Regions from separate parts of the Idiomarina sp. ST10R2A5 genome, predicted to be linked through region 2. Evidence: predicted binding sites of a transcription regulator. Region 2 holds the regulator's gene; the other holds the start of a gene.

Region 1 (7,505 bases), on a different contig from region 2:
ACCCGACTTATCAGCTTTTTTCATTTGCTTTTTCATGGAACCGCCGCCACAGTGGCTTACCAGCCGCAGTTCCGGTAACTCATTTCTCAGCTGTTCGGCAATTCGCGGGGCGTTTAGTTCCGCTTCTTCGCCTAACGGCATTAAGTAAGCATCAACGACTCGTCTTGGGGTCAGCTTTTCTTGCTCCTGCAGTAGCAGCACAAGACGTTCCATACCCATTGCGAAGCCAACCGCAGGCGTTGCTTTACCGCCTAACTGTTCAACCAGACCATCATAACGACCGCCTGCACAAACAGTACCCTGAGCACCTAAGGCTGTGGTTACCCATTCAAACACGGTACGGTTATAATAATCCAGACCACGCACCAAACGTTCGTTCAGGGTATAGGAAATACCAGCCGCTTCCAGGCGAGCCGTTAATTGCTCGAAGTGTTCTTTCGATTCTGCGTCCCAGTATTCGGACAGGCTTGGCGCACCTTCAAGAATCTTTTGAGTGTTTTCATCTTTACTATCCAGAATACGCAGCGGGTTGCTTTCCAGCCGGCGTTTACTGTCTTCATCCAGCTCGCTAATGTAGTCAGATAAGTAATTTTTCAACGCATCCCGATAATTCGCCCGTGCTTCATTAGACCCTAAAGAGTTCAGTTGCAGTTCAACCTGATCCGCAATACCAAACTCACGCCATAGCCTGGCAGAAAGCAGGATGACTTCAGCGTCGGCATCGGCGCTTTCTAAACCAAAGGTTTCAATACCAAATTGGTGAAATTGACGATAACGGCCTTTTTGCGGGCGTTCGTAACGGAACATGGGTCCCATGTACCACAAACGCTGAATTTGGTTATACAGCAAACCGTGTTGGTTCCCTGCACGAACACAGCTGGCCGTTCCCTCAGGGCGTAAAGTGACACTTTCACCGTTACGGTCGTCGAAAGTGTACATTTCCTTCTCGACAATATCCGTTACTTCGCCAATTGAACGTTTAAAAAGTTGCGTACTTTCCAGCACAGGCATACGGATTTCGCTATAGCCGTAGCTTGCAGCAACACGGCGTATTACTGCTTCAACCTGCTGCCAGGCCGGACTCTGCTCTGGCAACAAATCATTCATGCCACGAATTGCTTGTATTGTATTCGCCACGGAACCTTCTCGTCTGGTTATCGATACAGAAAATAAGCGGGTATTATAAGGACTTTGTCGATGCGGGTAAAATCAACCGTTAATTTCTTTTACGTCAATTTTATTAGCTTCAATAAACTTCACTTGCTCGCGAATTTGCGCTTCCAGCTCATCCACTAAATTATGGTTGTCTAAACGTTGTTTCTGACGTGCACCACCAATATACAAACCACTTTTATTTTTAGCGCCGGCAAGACCAACATGAGATATCAAGGCTTCGCCCGGACCATTAACAACACAGCCTATTACCGAAACATCCATAGGCGTGGTTATATCCTCCAGACGCTGTTCCAGCTCATTAACCGTGCTAATTACATCAAACTCCTGACGTGAGCAACTTGGGCAGGCAATAAAGTTGATACCACGTGCGCGAATGCGCAGTGACTTCAGAATATCGAATCCCACTTTAATTTCTTCAACCGGATCGGCCGCTAGCGAAACACGAAGCGTGTCACCAATACCTTCAGCCAGCAACATGCCTAAGCCTACTGACGATTTAACGGCGCCGCTGCGTTTACCACCCGCTTCGGTAATACCTAAGTGCAGTGGCTGGTCTATCTTCTTCGCAAGCAGACGGTAGGAATCAACGGCTAAAAACACATCGGAGGCTTTAACGCTCACTTTAAAGTCGTGAAAGTCGAGTTTGTCGAGAATATCGACATGCCGCATGGCAGACTCAACTAAGGCTTCAGCCGTTGGCTCACCGTACTTTTCCTGTAAATCTTTTTCCAACGACCCGCCATTAACACCGATGCGAATTGGAATGTTGCGCTCACGCGCAGCATCAACGACAGCTTTAATTCTGTCTTCACGGCCAATGTTGCCCGGGTTAATGCGTAAACAGTCAGCGCCGTATTCAGCAACTTTTAGCGCTATGCGATAATCGAAGTGAATGTCAGTAACCAGAGGAACAGGGCTGCGTAATTTGATTTGTTTGAAAGCTTCAGCCGCTTCCATTGTCGGTACCGAAACCCGGACAATATCAGCTCCGGCCTGAGCCAACGCATCAATTTGAGCAACGGTAGCATCAACATCGGTTGTTTCAGTATTTGTCATAGACTGCACAGCAATCGGTGCGCCATCGCCAATAGGTACATTACCTACATACAAACGGCGTGAAGGACGGCGTTTAATTGGATTTTCGTGCATCATAACCTTAAATTGACCTCTACTACTCTGTCGGCACGGTAAAGCGCGCAACACGGCCCGTACGGAACTGGCTCATATCAACTGCATTACCGTTAAAACTTACGTTAACTGCTTCTGGTTTACATAGTGTAATCGAAAATGGAGCCTCGCCCGGTACCGGCATGCGATAGCCCGCTGCTTTAACACCAACGGCCTGAGTTTCACCGGTGGCGTCATCTATTTTTACCCAACATTCTTCATTAAAGTCTAAAACCAAACTGGGTGAACTCGCTTCAGGCTGCTCAGATTGCTCTGCCGCCACCTGAGCGGCTTCCACAGGCTCAGCATCAGCTTCTGCTGACTGAGTTTCAGGGGTAGCTTCTTCAGCACTTTCAAGAGACGAATCATTATCTGTCTCTTCGGTAATCGGCTCAGCACCTGCTAAGGTGTCGCCCGTCGACTCGCTATTCAGTTCTTCGCCTTCTGCAGTCGGTTCCTGAACAGATTCAACAGCAACGTTAGTGTCTTCGGCTTCAACATCTGACTCTAATACCGCGTCTTCTTCGTCAGGCCGAATTTGTGGCTCGGTCGGCTGATTCGAAATTTCAATACCGCCAACACTGTCGGCTTCACCATCCGCATCCGTCGGAGCAACTTCTGAACTTTCCTGAGTGCCGTTAGCTTTTTCATTAAAACCAAGATCAGGCTCCTGCCACCACCAAATAACTAAGGCAATAACAACAATAATGACCACGTATGTAATCAGCATTAAGCGGTTATCGTTTTCCTGATGCTTCTTACGTCGTGAAAAGCTCTGCATCTGGCTACTTTGGACTTCTTGAAAGCCTTTTGCCTTGTAGGCCTGAAATAACTCAGTGTCGTCCAGATCCAGTAACTTGGCGTAAGCTCTTAAATAACCTTTAATAAAAGTAGGCGTCGAAAAAGTTGAGTAGTCATCGACTTCCAGCAACTCAATGATCTGCTTTCTCAAACGCAGTTGGTCTGCAACCTCGCGTTGGCTTAGGCCTTTTGCTTCACGAGCTTCTTTTAGTATTTGTCCAGGACCCTTGCTCGGCATTTGTTCTGTTTCTTTTACCGCTTCAGGTTCTGTTTTTTCGTTATCTTGTGTTGGTTCGTTTTCAGCAGTCATGATTGTAAGGGGTTTCCCTGTTATGGTTGAGCTGCGTCGTGACTTCCTCGTGCCAGGCATTCGGCTCTGTTTTTCCTGGCCCGGTCGTGATGTGAATACTTACTATCCAACCTCACTTTATCAAAATACGTCAGTGCTGTTTTCCAGTCACCAGCCACACACAGTGCAACCGCATAGTTATTGTACAATGCACCGCTCATAGGTTGCCATGATAATGCCTGTTGGTAAAGTGACAAAGCTGAATCAACGTCATTTGTCGATAAATACCATTGCCCTAAGGCAAGGTTGGCATCCAGAGACTGAGGGTTATTCTTTAATGCGGTTTGCAAATGTGGATGCGCAAGTTTTAACTTCCCTTGCGCTAAGTAAGCAAGTCCCAGCTGCAACCGTACATCTTTACCCTCAGAAACCGACTGTTCAGGGTTAGCGGTACAACCATATAGCACTACGGCTATCAATAATAAAGCGGCTCGCATTATCACACTCCTTGTGCCTGCGATTCTGTTAATTTACGCGGTCTTTACAGCTATTGCTTCTCCACCACGCTGTTTCTGCTGACGCTTCAGTATGCGTTTTGTACGATCAATGACATCGCCGACCAATTGTCCGCAAGCTGCGTCAATATCGTCACCCCGGGTTTTTCTTACCATTACAGTAAACCCATATTCCATCAGTACCTTAGCAAAACGGTCAATACGCGAGTTGCTGGAACGGCCGTAGTCCGAGCCCGGGAACGGGTTAAACGGAATAAGATTAATTTTACTTGGGGTATCTTTTAATGTTTTCGCCAGCGCATGCGCTTGATCAGTTGAATCATTCACATGGTCCAGCATGACATACTCTACCGTTACTTTACGCTGAGCTTTTGACTGCTCAACATAACGACGACTGGATGCCAAAAATTCTTCAATATTGTACTTCTTATTAACAGGTACAATTTCGTTACGGAGTTCATCGTCTGGTGCATGCAGAGAAATAGCCAGCATGACATCAATGCGTTCACGTAACTTTTCCAATGCGGGAACAACACCGGAAGTACTTAAAGTGACACGACGCTTTGATAAACCAAAGCCCAGGTCATCTAACATTAACTCCATTGCCGGAACAACATTGTTTAAGTTAAGCAGTGGTTCACCCATGCCCATCATGACAACGTTCGTTACGGGTTTAATTCCGGTTTTTCCATAAGCCCCTAAAAGCTGGTTCACCCGCCACACCTGGCCGATAATTTCTGCCACGCTGAGGTTACGGTTAAAGCCCTGAGCCCCTGTTGAGCAGAAAGTGCACTCTAAAGCACACCCAACCTGAGAAGACACGCACAAAGTAGCGCGGTCACCTTCGGGTATCCATACCGTTTCCACGTCCTGACCGTCAAACAAAGTCATCGCGAACTTAATGGTGCCATCTGACGACTGCTGTTGTTCACGAATTTCAGGTGCGCGAATTTCGGCTACTTGCTTGAGCTTTTCACGCAAAGCTTTATTGAGATTCGTCATCTCATCAAAGTCATCGACACAAAAGTGATACAGCCATTTCATAACCTGTTCGGCACGAAACGGTTTCTCACCCATTTCACGAAAGAATTCTTTAATCCCCTCACGATTCAGGTCGAGTAAGTTCACTTTTTTATCTATTGCGTTGGTCATAAAGCTCCAGTGTTCTGATGTAGCCTGACGTTTCCGTCAGGCCATATTTTCTTACGTCTTAACGAGTGCGCTGGCAAACTTCTTCGTCGCTGAAGAAGTAAGAGATTTCGCGCGCAGCAGATTCAGTTGCATCTGAACCGTGTACCGCATTTTCGTCTATAGTTTCAGCATAGTCGGCACGGATAGTTCCTGCCAGTGCTTCTGCAGGATTCGTAGCACCCATAATGTCACGGTTTTTACGCACAGCGTCTTCACCTTCAAGAACCTGAACAACGATAGGACCTGAAGTCATGAATTCAACCAAAGCGCCAAAGAAAGGACGTTCTTTGTGTTCAGCGTAGAAACCTTCCGCCTGTTCTTTGCTTAAGTGCATCATTTTAGCACCGACAATGCGTAGGCCCGCAGATTCAAAACGGTTGTAGATAGCGCCGATTAAGTTTTTTGCAACTGCATCAGGCTTGATAATTGATAGAGTGCGCTCTAAAGCCATGGTTATAAACTCCAATAAAATAAAGGGATAAATTAGTCGCGCGGATTATACGTGAGATCAGCACAGAAATCGAATACCCAGTGATTGTTTTTTCACTTATTCTCAGCTAGGATGCCTAAAACAAATTAGCCATATAGACGTCTATTTGACGATAAGGAGTTCTGACATGGCGAACAATGAATACCAACAAGCTACTCTGGGCGGCGGCTGCTTCTGGTGTGTTGAGTCTGCCTTCCTTCAGGTAAAAGGCATTCAGTCGGTTAAATCCGGCTACACGGGTGGTCATACGCCAACCCCCACTTACGAACAAGTTTGCACGGGAAACACGGGCCACGCAGAAGTCGCTCAACTCCAGTACGATCCGAAGCAGATCTCTTACCGTCAAATCTTAGAAATCTTTTTCACCCTGCACGATCCTACTCAGGTGAATCGCCAGGGTAACGATGTTGGCACGCAATATCGCACATCAATCTTCTATCATAATGACGAGCAAAAACGAGAAGCCGAGAAAATTATTGCAGAGCTAGAGGCTGACGATGCATTTGCAGCGCCTATAGTAACGGAAGTCACCGAGTTAGGGACCTTTTATCCGGCGGAGGATTACCACGAAAACTACTACGCCAGAAACCCGGAAAACCCGTATTGTCAGGCGGTCATTTCACCTAAGCTGGCTAAATTCCGCAAAACCTTTGCCGGCCTGCTGAAAGACTAAGCAGCCCCTCGCAAGGTACCGATAGTGCGGTGGATAAGCTCTACTGCACTGTCGATATCGTCTTCGGACGTGTAACGGCCAATACTAAAGCGCAATGAGCTCATTGCCAGCTCATGTTCAACGCCTAATGCTCTCAGCACATACGAAGGTTCAACGCTGGCCGACGTGCAGGCCGAGCCCGACGAAAGCGCAAGATCTTTTAACGCCATTAGCAGCAGTTCGCCATCAACTCCGGCAAAGCTGATATTGGTAATATGCGGAACTCGTTGCTGGTCAGAGCCATTCAGGGTTACGCCTTCTAACTGACTAACACCCTTCCATAACCGCTGCTGCAGGTTTTTAACCCGCACAGGCTCCAGCTCCAGCTCATTACGCGCAATTTCAGCCGCAACGCCCATGCCGACAATCTGGTGGGTTGGTAAGGTACCTGAACGCATACCCCGTTCGTGACCGCCGCCATGCATTTGCGCAAGTAGCCGAACTCTGGGCGTACGACGCACATAGAGCGCCCCAATACCTTTAGGGCCATACATTTTGTGAGCAGAAAGTGACATTAAATCGACCGGCAACTCAGCCATATCCATAGAAACTTTACCGGAAGCCTGGGCAGCATCAACGTGGAATAAGGTGCCATTTTCACGACAAAGTTGCCCAATAGCAGCAATGTCCTGAATAACGCCAACTTCATTATTAACCAGCATAACGCTTACCAGGACGGTGTCTTCACGCAGAGCTGAGCGGAACAAATCCATATCCAGCAGTCCGTCGCTGCCAACGTCCAGGTAAGTAACTTCAAAGCCTTCTTTTTCTAACTGACCGCAAGTATCTAATACTGCCTTGTGTTCAGTTTTCAGCGTAATGATATGCTTGCCTTTAGCCGAGTAATACTGAGCCGCACCTTTTATTGCCAGGTTATCCGACTCAGTAGCGCCGGAGGTAAACACAATTTCGCGCGCGTCGGCATTGATTAAATCAGCAACCTGATGCCGGGCAACATCAACGGCTTCCTCAGCCTGCCAGCCGTATTTATGTGAACGTGACGCGGGGTTTCCGAAGAGACCATCCTGAGTTAAACAGCCCATCATCTTCTCTGCTACAACAGGATCTACAGGGGTGGTTGCAGCATAATCAAAATAAAGGGGTAGCTTGGGCACTTCGTTGCTCCTGACAAACTAAAGACAATATTAAAGATGTGAGTTTAAC
Region 2 (7,505 bases):
CCGGTAAAACCGGTACGACAAACGATGTGCGAGACACCTGGTTTTCGGGCTTTACTTCTAGTCTGTCCACCACGGTCTGGGTAGGTTTTGATGATGTTTCCAGAAAGCTGGGGCGTACGTCAAAGCATCCTGAAGTGGACTCCAGTCAGCAGGCAATAACAGGCGGTGAGGCTGGTGCTAAAACAGCGTTGCCTGGCTGGATCCTATTTATGGAAAAGGCGTTACCCCTGTTCCCCTCACGCGAGTTTGGTATTCCACCGGGCGTGGTGAATGTTCGAATCGACTTAGAAACTGGTAAGTTGTCGCATAAGAGCGATTACACAACACGCTTTGAATACTTCATTCGGGGAACTGAGCCGACAGAGTACAGCCGTAATAATGGCAACTCAGACCGCGATATTTTTGAAGACAATGACGACGATTTATTCTAGTCAGGCATTAGGACTAAATGAGTGGGAGCGTTAAGCTCCCACTGCCAGTTTACCCAGTAACTGATTCAAATCGGACTGAACACCACCTGCGGTAACGTGTTTACCTGCACCGGGACCACTTATTACGAGCGGCATTTCAGAATACCAGTCGGTGTAGATAACAAAGATGTTTTCGCCGGGTATTAGGTTTGCCAGCATATCCCCTTCCGGAATGTACTCAATACCAACCTGGGCGGTAACCCGCTGCTCATCACTGACCGTGAAGCTGGCCAGTAGTCGAGGGACCTTACCGTCTTTGGCGGCTTCGTCGAGCATAGCTGCCATGGGCTCATCAAGCTCAGATATGCGTTGCATAAAGTCGTTAAGCGGTATGTCGCGTAAGTTCTCCGGCACAAGGCTTTGTACCTGAATGTCCTGCCAGTCCAGATTCAAGCCAATTTCGCGTGCAAGAATCAGCAGTTTACGGACAAGGTCCTGGCAGGACAGATCCTCTCGTGGGTCGGGTTCGCTGTAACCCCTCTCTTTGGCTTCTTGTACCAGCGAACTGAAAGCCACACCTTTGGTGAAATTTTCAAACAGCCAGGACATAGTGCCGGAGAAAATACCGGAAATACTACGGATTTCGTCGCCGGAATTGCGTAAGTCATTAATGGCGTAATTCAGAGGCAGTCCGGCGCCAACTGTGGTGTTATAGAGCCACTCACGTTCGTATTCGTGCTGGATGGTACGAATTTCGCGGTACAGCGCTTCGTCAGCCGAGCCCGCGCGCTTGTTGGCGCTGATGATATGAAGACCGTTTGCGAACAGACTCGGGTATAATTGCGCGACTTGTTTCGCATCGGTTAAATCAATCACAACCAGCTCGTCGTATGGCGCATTGGGCAGCTCGCGCAACAGTTCGGTCAATACGTAAGGGCGCGCCAGGCGGTCGAAGTCATCTGCCCACTGGGTCAGTTCAACGCCGTTGTAATCCAGCCATAAACGGCGGGAGTTGGCTATGCCAATAACGCGAACGTCCATCACCTGATTAATGCGGTCTCGTTGTTGTCTGAACAGCTCCAACCAGGCTGTACCAATATTGCCACGGCCAATAACCAGCACACCCAGACTGCGGCGGTAGTTAAATAATTGACTGTGTAAACGGTTCAGTAAACGGTTATCAAGCTTCTGCTCTAAAATAGCCACAGCGGAGTCGCCGTTCTGAGTTAAGGCAAAGCGGCGTACTTTTTGTTCTGAAAGCTGGAGCTTAAAGGTCGAAAACTGATCGGTTTCCTGAATGCGGTTACCGACAATAGCGACCATGGAGTAACCGCGAATTTGAGTGATGGCATCACCCGCGCCCAGACTGTCCAGCCAGCCGGTCAGATAGTCTAAGTGGTTTTGGTGAAAGACCAGATATTGCTGATGATTTTCCGGCTCGGTCCAACTGACCAGCGGCTCTAACTCCAGTTCATCCAGGCGCTTTACTAAAGCCTTGTCCTGCAACTCAACTTTAAACAGAACCACTTCGGACAAAGACGTGAAAACTTTGCCGCGGGGCTGCGTATTCTGGAACTGACCAATGCGGGTTTGCTGGTTTTCTACTTTTAAGCTGGAACGTACCGATATGACCATGCGTTGACGGTCGACTGGCTGAAAGGTTCTTGGGTGCAGAACCGGGCTGCCAAGTCTTGCCAGTTCCTCGGCTTCGGTCCAGTCCAGTGTGGGCAAACTGACGACACGTTCAACTTTACGAGGATCCGCCGAGTAAACACCGGCAACGTCCTTCCATATGGTGACCTGGCGAGCATCGAGCAAGCTACCCACCAGCGTAGCTGAGTAGTCACTGCCGTTGCGACCCAGAGTCAAGCTTTCGCCGTTTAAGCCACGGGCAATAAAGCCGGTGACAATAAAGCGGGTGCCGGAATGAGGGGCTACCCGCAGTAGTAGCTTTTCACGGGAATGCTCAACCTGAATCACAGGCTCTGGAGCATCCGCTGCCAGTAAGAAGTCGCGGGCATCAATGTGGTCGGCCCGGGTGCCCTGTTTTTGCAGCAGCGCAGATAATAAGCGCGCCGACCAAAGTTCACCGTAGGACAGTAGCTCGGCGTTATGGGCAATGTCTTCGTCACCGGCCAACCAACGACGCCAGCGAGTGAAGTCCTGTTGTGACTGTTGCAGCAATTGCTGTTGTAAATCGCCACTTAATAACTCAGTGATAAGTCCTTGCTGAAAATTCTCCAGCTGATCGAGCAGAATACTGGCGGTATCGCCCGGCTGCGGTTTGGCGTTTATAATAGCCAGAATACGATTGGTCGTATCACCAGCGGCGGAAACCACGACAAGATCGCTCGCGCCGGCGTATTCCGTTACAATGCGGGCCACACGTCGATAGCAAAAGGCGTCGGCAAGACTGCTTCCGCCAAACTTGTGTACCTGAACACTGTCGGCAACGGCCTGCTTTTGCTCCTCTGTGAGCTGTATTGTTGTCATTCCGCCTTCCTTAACTACTCGCATGGATTGGGTTACTGCTACTAAGGCTAAAATATTGTCAGACAAATGTCAGCAACTTTTAGCCATCTAGACGGATAAAATTTGACGGGGTCGCTCAGTCGGGTACAATTCATTACAACTTACAGGGTTTTGTCTGACATCAGAGCAATGAATATGAAATGGAACGGCGAATACATTTATCCGTATGCTGAACACGGTCGTAAGAGTCAGCAGGTTAAGAAAGTTACGGTCTCAATTCCTACTCGGGTATTAAAAGTACTGACTGATGAGCGGACCCGTCGCCAAATCAATAATTTGCGTCATGCTACCAACAGCGAACTGCTGTGTGAGGCGTTTTTACACGCTTTTACCGGTCAGCCGCTGCCCGAAGATGAAGACTTGCAAAAATCGAATCCGAATAAAATACCCAAAGCCGTGCGGGAAGAGCTGGAAGCCAGGGGCTTGCCCATCCCGACGGATGACGAATTGGACGATTAATCCTGCATATAATTTTCTGGTAAATCGATTTTAGCCGCGCCGGATTTCACTGCGGCTTCAGCAACGGCGCGAGCCACACGCCGGCACAAGCGTGGATCGATAGGCTTAGGAATAATGTAGTTGCGGCCGAAGTTTAATTCTTTGACATCGGCTGCTTTTAGCACGGAATCGGGCACGGGCTCTTTCGCCAGCTGACGAATGGCCTCTACCGCTGCCACCTTCATTTCATCGTTAATGGCTGTTGCCCGCACATCTAATGCTCCGCGGAACATAAAGGGAAAACAGAGTACATTGTTCACCTGGTTCGGATAGTCGGAGCGGCCAGTTCCCATAATTAAGTCGTTCCGTGCTGCCATAGCAACTTCCGGTTTAATTTCCGGATCAGGGTTTGAGCAGGCAAAAATAACCGGGTTAGGTGCCATTAGCTGCAGCTCTTCCGGGCTGAGCAGGTCTGGGCCTGAAACGCCAACAAAGATATCAGCACCCTCAATAACATCTTTTAGCGTGCGCTTATCGGTATTGTTAGCGAACAGTTGCTTGTATTCGTTTAAGTCGTCACGGCGAGTGTGAATAACGCCTTTAGAATCGAGCATATAAATGTGTTCGCGCTGTGCACCGCATTTAATCAAAAGCTCCATACAGGCAATTGCTGCTGCGCCGGCACCGAGACAAACAATGCGTGACTCGGCCAGTTTTTTGCCCTGAATTTCCAGCGCGTTAAGCATACCGGCTGCGGTAACAATGGCAGTACCGTGTTGGTCGTCATGGAATACCGGTACATTGCAGCGTTCTATTAGCGCCTGCTCAATTTCAAAACACTCAGGTGCTTTAATGTCTTCTAAGTTAATACCGCCAAAGGTGTCAGCAATGTTGGCAACCGTATTGATAAAGTCCTGTGTGGTACGGTGACTGACTTCAATATCAATGGAATCCAGCCCGGCGAAGCGTTTGAACAAAAGTGCTTTACCTTCCATGACCGGTTTTGACGCTAATGGTCCCAAATTGCCCAGACCGAGAATAGCCGTTCCGTTGGTAATAACAGCAACCATGTTGCCTTTAGCTGTGTACTTGTAGGCATTGTCCGGGTCCTGCGCGATTTCCCGAACCGGCTCTGCTACGCCCGGGCTGTAGGCCAGCGCTAAGTCTTTACTGGTTTCAGCAGGGGTGGTGAGTTCAACGGAAATTTTACCCGGGGTCGGGTATTGATGGTAATCCAGTGCCTGTTGGCGAAAGTCTGTCATGCGGTGATACCTGAGTCTGGTGATCAGAATGCCGATCAGTCTATCGCTTTTGTGCTAATAAACAAATCTTACCTCCACCTTTGAGGGTAATGAGGTGAATGAAATTTCCAATGTGTTCAAAAGTACACCAGTTAACTTTTCTTTAACAATAGGCCGCTTAGCGAAACAGGCACAAAAAAAGGCGCTGTTTAGCGCCTTTTTCTTAAAATCTGCTGTTAAGCAGCGTTTTCTATAAGTTTTCTTAGGCTTATTTCTTGCCCAGAGCACCAAAACGCTTCTTAAATTTGTCAACACGACCACCAGTGTCCATTACACGCTGCTTACCAGTGTAGAACGGGTGGCACTCTGAACATACGTCCAGGTGAAGATCTTCTGAGCGGGTTGAACGCGTTTCGAACGTGTGACCGCAAGAACAGCTGACTTTTAAAGTCTCGTACTTAGGATGAATACCTTGTTTCATGGGGTTACCTCAGTTATGGGCCGCATCGCCATTCGATCCAAAGCCGAACACCATGCGCAAAAAAACATCAATGAATTAAGAGCCGCGCATTTTATGTGATCCTGAGCTTGTGATCAAGCAGAATCTGCTGCCTTGTATTCTGTGCGGTAGCGTTCCAGAATAGAGCCATGAAGCAAGCCAACACGGGCAGCGAACGACGTTATAAAGTCGCCCTGCCGTTACCTCTTCGACAAACCTATGATTATCTGTGCAAAAGTGCTGAGCCGCTGCCGCAGGGAGTGCGCGTGCGCGTGCCATTTGGTCAGCGCCAGTTAGTCGGTTATGTGGTTACTGAAGCCAATGACGAGCCGCCAACGTTTGAGCTGAAGTCGGTTTCGTCGGTATTGGATGAGCAACGACTGTGGCCGGATGATATTTGGCAGCTGGTTCGCTGGTCTTCCGATTATTACCACCACTCGTTGGGGGATGTTGCTGCCAATAGCCTGCCGGTTTTGTTGCGTAAAGGCGATGCGCCGGAATACCTGACTGAAACTTTTTATGCGTTGACTGACTTAGGCCTTGCTCAGTCTATTAACGACTTGAAAGGGGCGGCGCGACAACAGCAAGTGCTGGCGGCGCTGAAACATAAGCCGCTCAGGCGCAGCGACTTAACCGACATAGGTGTGACCTCGGCCGTGCTTCGTACCCTGCAGGATAAAGGCTGGATTGAGGTGCGTGAGCAGGCACCGGCAAAGCCACAAAGCTGGCAGCAGAAGCCATCGGTATTAAGAGAACAGGGTCACGAGTTAAATACCGAGCAGGCAGTAGCGGTTTCAACCATTAACCAGCAACAGAAGCACAATACGCTATTGCTGGAAGGCGTTACCGGCAGTGGTAAAACCGAAGTCTACTTACAGGCTATGCAACCGGTGTTGGAACGCGGTGAACAGGTTTTAGTGCTGGTGCCTGAAATTGGCCTCACCCCGCAAACCCTGCAGCGCTTTAAAGAACGCTTTGACGCGCCTGTGGTGATGCTGCACTCCGGTATGAGCGACAGAGAGCGGCTTAATACCTGGCTGGATGCTAAGCACGGGCATGCAGCGATTATTATCGGCACCCGGTCGGCAGTGTTTACGCCCTGCCAGAAGCTGGGGCTTATTGTGGTCGATGAAGAACATGATTTGTCCTACAAACAACAGGACGGCTTTCGCTACCATGCCCGGGACATTGCTATAAAACGGGCAGCATTGTTGAACATACCGCTGGTATTAGGTAGTGCAACTGCCTCGCTGGAAACGCTGAACAACGCGGTCAGCAAGCGTTTTCACTGGCTTAAACTGGGCCAGCGTGCCGGTGGCGCGCAAATGGTTAAACACGAGCTTATTGACCTGAAGCAGCAGCCGATAAAAGCCGGTATCTCTAAAATACTGCAGGAACAAATTCAGGTAGAAATTGAGCGGGGCAACCAGGTGCTGCTGTTTCTCAATCGCCGTGGGTTTGCGCCGGCATTAATGTGTCATGAGTGTGGCTGGCTGGCGCAATGCCATCGTTGTGACGCTTATTACACAGTACATAAAACCCATCAGCAACTGCAGTGCCACCATTGCGGTAGTCAGCAGCGGATACCGCGTCAATGTGGTTCCTGCGGTTCGCCGCAGATGATTTCTCATGGTGTGGGGACTGAGCAGCTCGAGCATAGTCTGAAAGAGATGTTTCCCGGCCGCGGGGTGCTGCGCATTGACCGGGATTCAACCCGCCGCAAAGGTCAGTTAGATGACTACCTGCAAAAAGCCACAAATAATGAATATCCCTTGCTGGTCGGCACGCAGATGCTGGCAAAAGGCCACCACTTTCCTAACGTGACTTTAGTGGCACTGCTGGATGTTGACGGCGCGCTCTACAGCGCCGATTTTCGGGCGGCAGAGCGTTTAGGGCAGCTTTATACTCAGGTGGCCGGGCGCGCCGGGCGTGAGCACAAAGCTGGTAAAGTGGTGCTGCAAACCCATCATCCGGAGCATGATTTAATTCAGGATTTGCTCAACAACGGCTATTCGCATTTCGCGTTGACGGCTTTAGCCGAACGCCAGCAAAGTGAGCTGCCGCCGTTTTCTTATTTGGCTCTGTTCAGGGCTGAGGCAACAGACAGAGACTCTGTGGTGCAGGCCATGACCCAAATTCAGCAGTTGATGCCGCAAGTAGAAGGTGCGTTTTTACTGGGGCCAATGCCTGCCTTAATGGAGCGTAAAGCCGGTCGTTACCGCTATCAATTGCTGTTACATTGTCAGTCACGGAAATTACGTTTTCAGTTAATTGAGCACTTGCTGCCGCAGATTAACGCCTTGCCGTTATTGAAAAAAGTACGCTGGTCGCTGGATATCGATCCGCAAGACTTCAGCTGATTAACAACTAAGCGGTTTTTTTTAT

What was found. The regulator MetJ, encoded in region 2, represses methionine synthesis genes. The targets are predictions, from matches to a motif close to TAGACGTCTAGACGTCTA.
Region 1: msrA (peptide-methionine (S)-S-oxide reductase MsrA) is a predicted target of MetJ. The motif match lies at 5,717-5,734, and genes of this name have one in related genera.

The regions. Positions count from the first base shown of each region.
Region 1 is NZ_JBNIEX010000007.1:142,261-149,765, forward strand. Features, by position in the region: gene hisS (histidine--tRNA ligase) at 1-1,137, opposite strand, end outside; gene ispG (flavodoxin-dependent (E)-4-hydroxy-3-methylbut-2-enyl-diphosphate synthase) at 1,210-2,328, opposite strand; gene ACP7FG_RS10270 (RodZ domain-containing protein) at 2,348-3,454, opposite strand; gene ACP7FG_RS10275 (tetratricopeptide repeat protein) at 3,475-3,930, opposite strand; gene ACP7FG_RS10280 (bifunctional tRNA (adenosine(37)-C2)-methyltransferase TrmG/ribosomal RNA large subunit methyltransferase RlmN) at 3,964-5,100, opposite strand; gene ndk (nucleoside-diphosphate kinase) at 5,159-5,590, opposite strand; gene msrA (peptide-methionine (S)-S-oxide reductase MsrA) at 5,757-6,302, shown strand; gene ACP7FG_RS10295 (IscS subfamily cysteine desulfurase) at 6,299-7,456, opposite strand; gene iscR (Fe-S cluster assembly transcriptional regulator IscR) at 7,487-7,505, opposite strand, start outside.
Region 2 is NZ_JBNIEX010000006.1:103,683-111,187, forward strand. Features, by position in the region: gene ACP7FG_RS09240 (penicillin-binding protein 1A) at 1-431, shown strand, start outside; gene ACP7FG_RS09245 (bifunctional aspartate kinase/homoserine dehydrogenase II) at 462-2,903, opposite strand; gene metJ (met regulon transcriptional regulator MetJ) at 3,078-3,401, shown strand; gene ACP7FG_RS09255 (malic enzyme-like NAD(P)-binding protein) at 3,398-4,642, opposite strand; gene rpmE (50S ribosomal protein L31) at 4,890-5,102, opposite strand; gene priA (primosomal protein N') at 5,270-7,480, shown strand.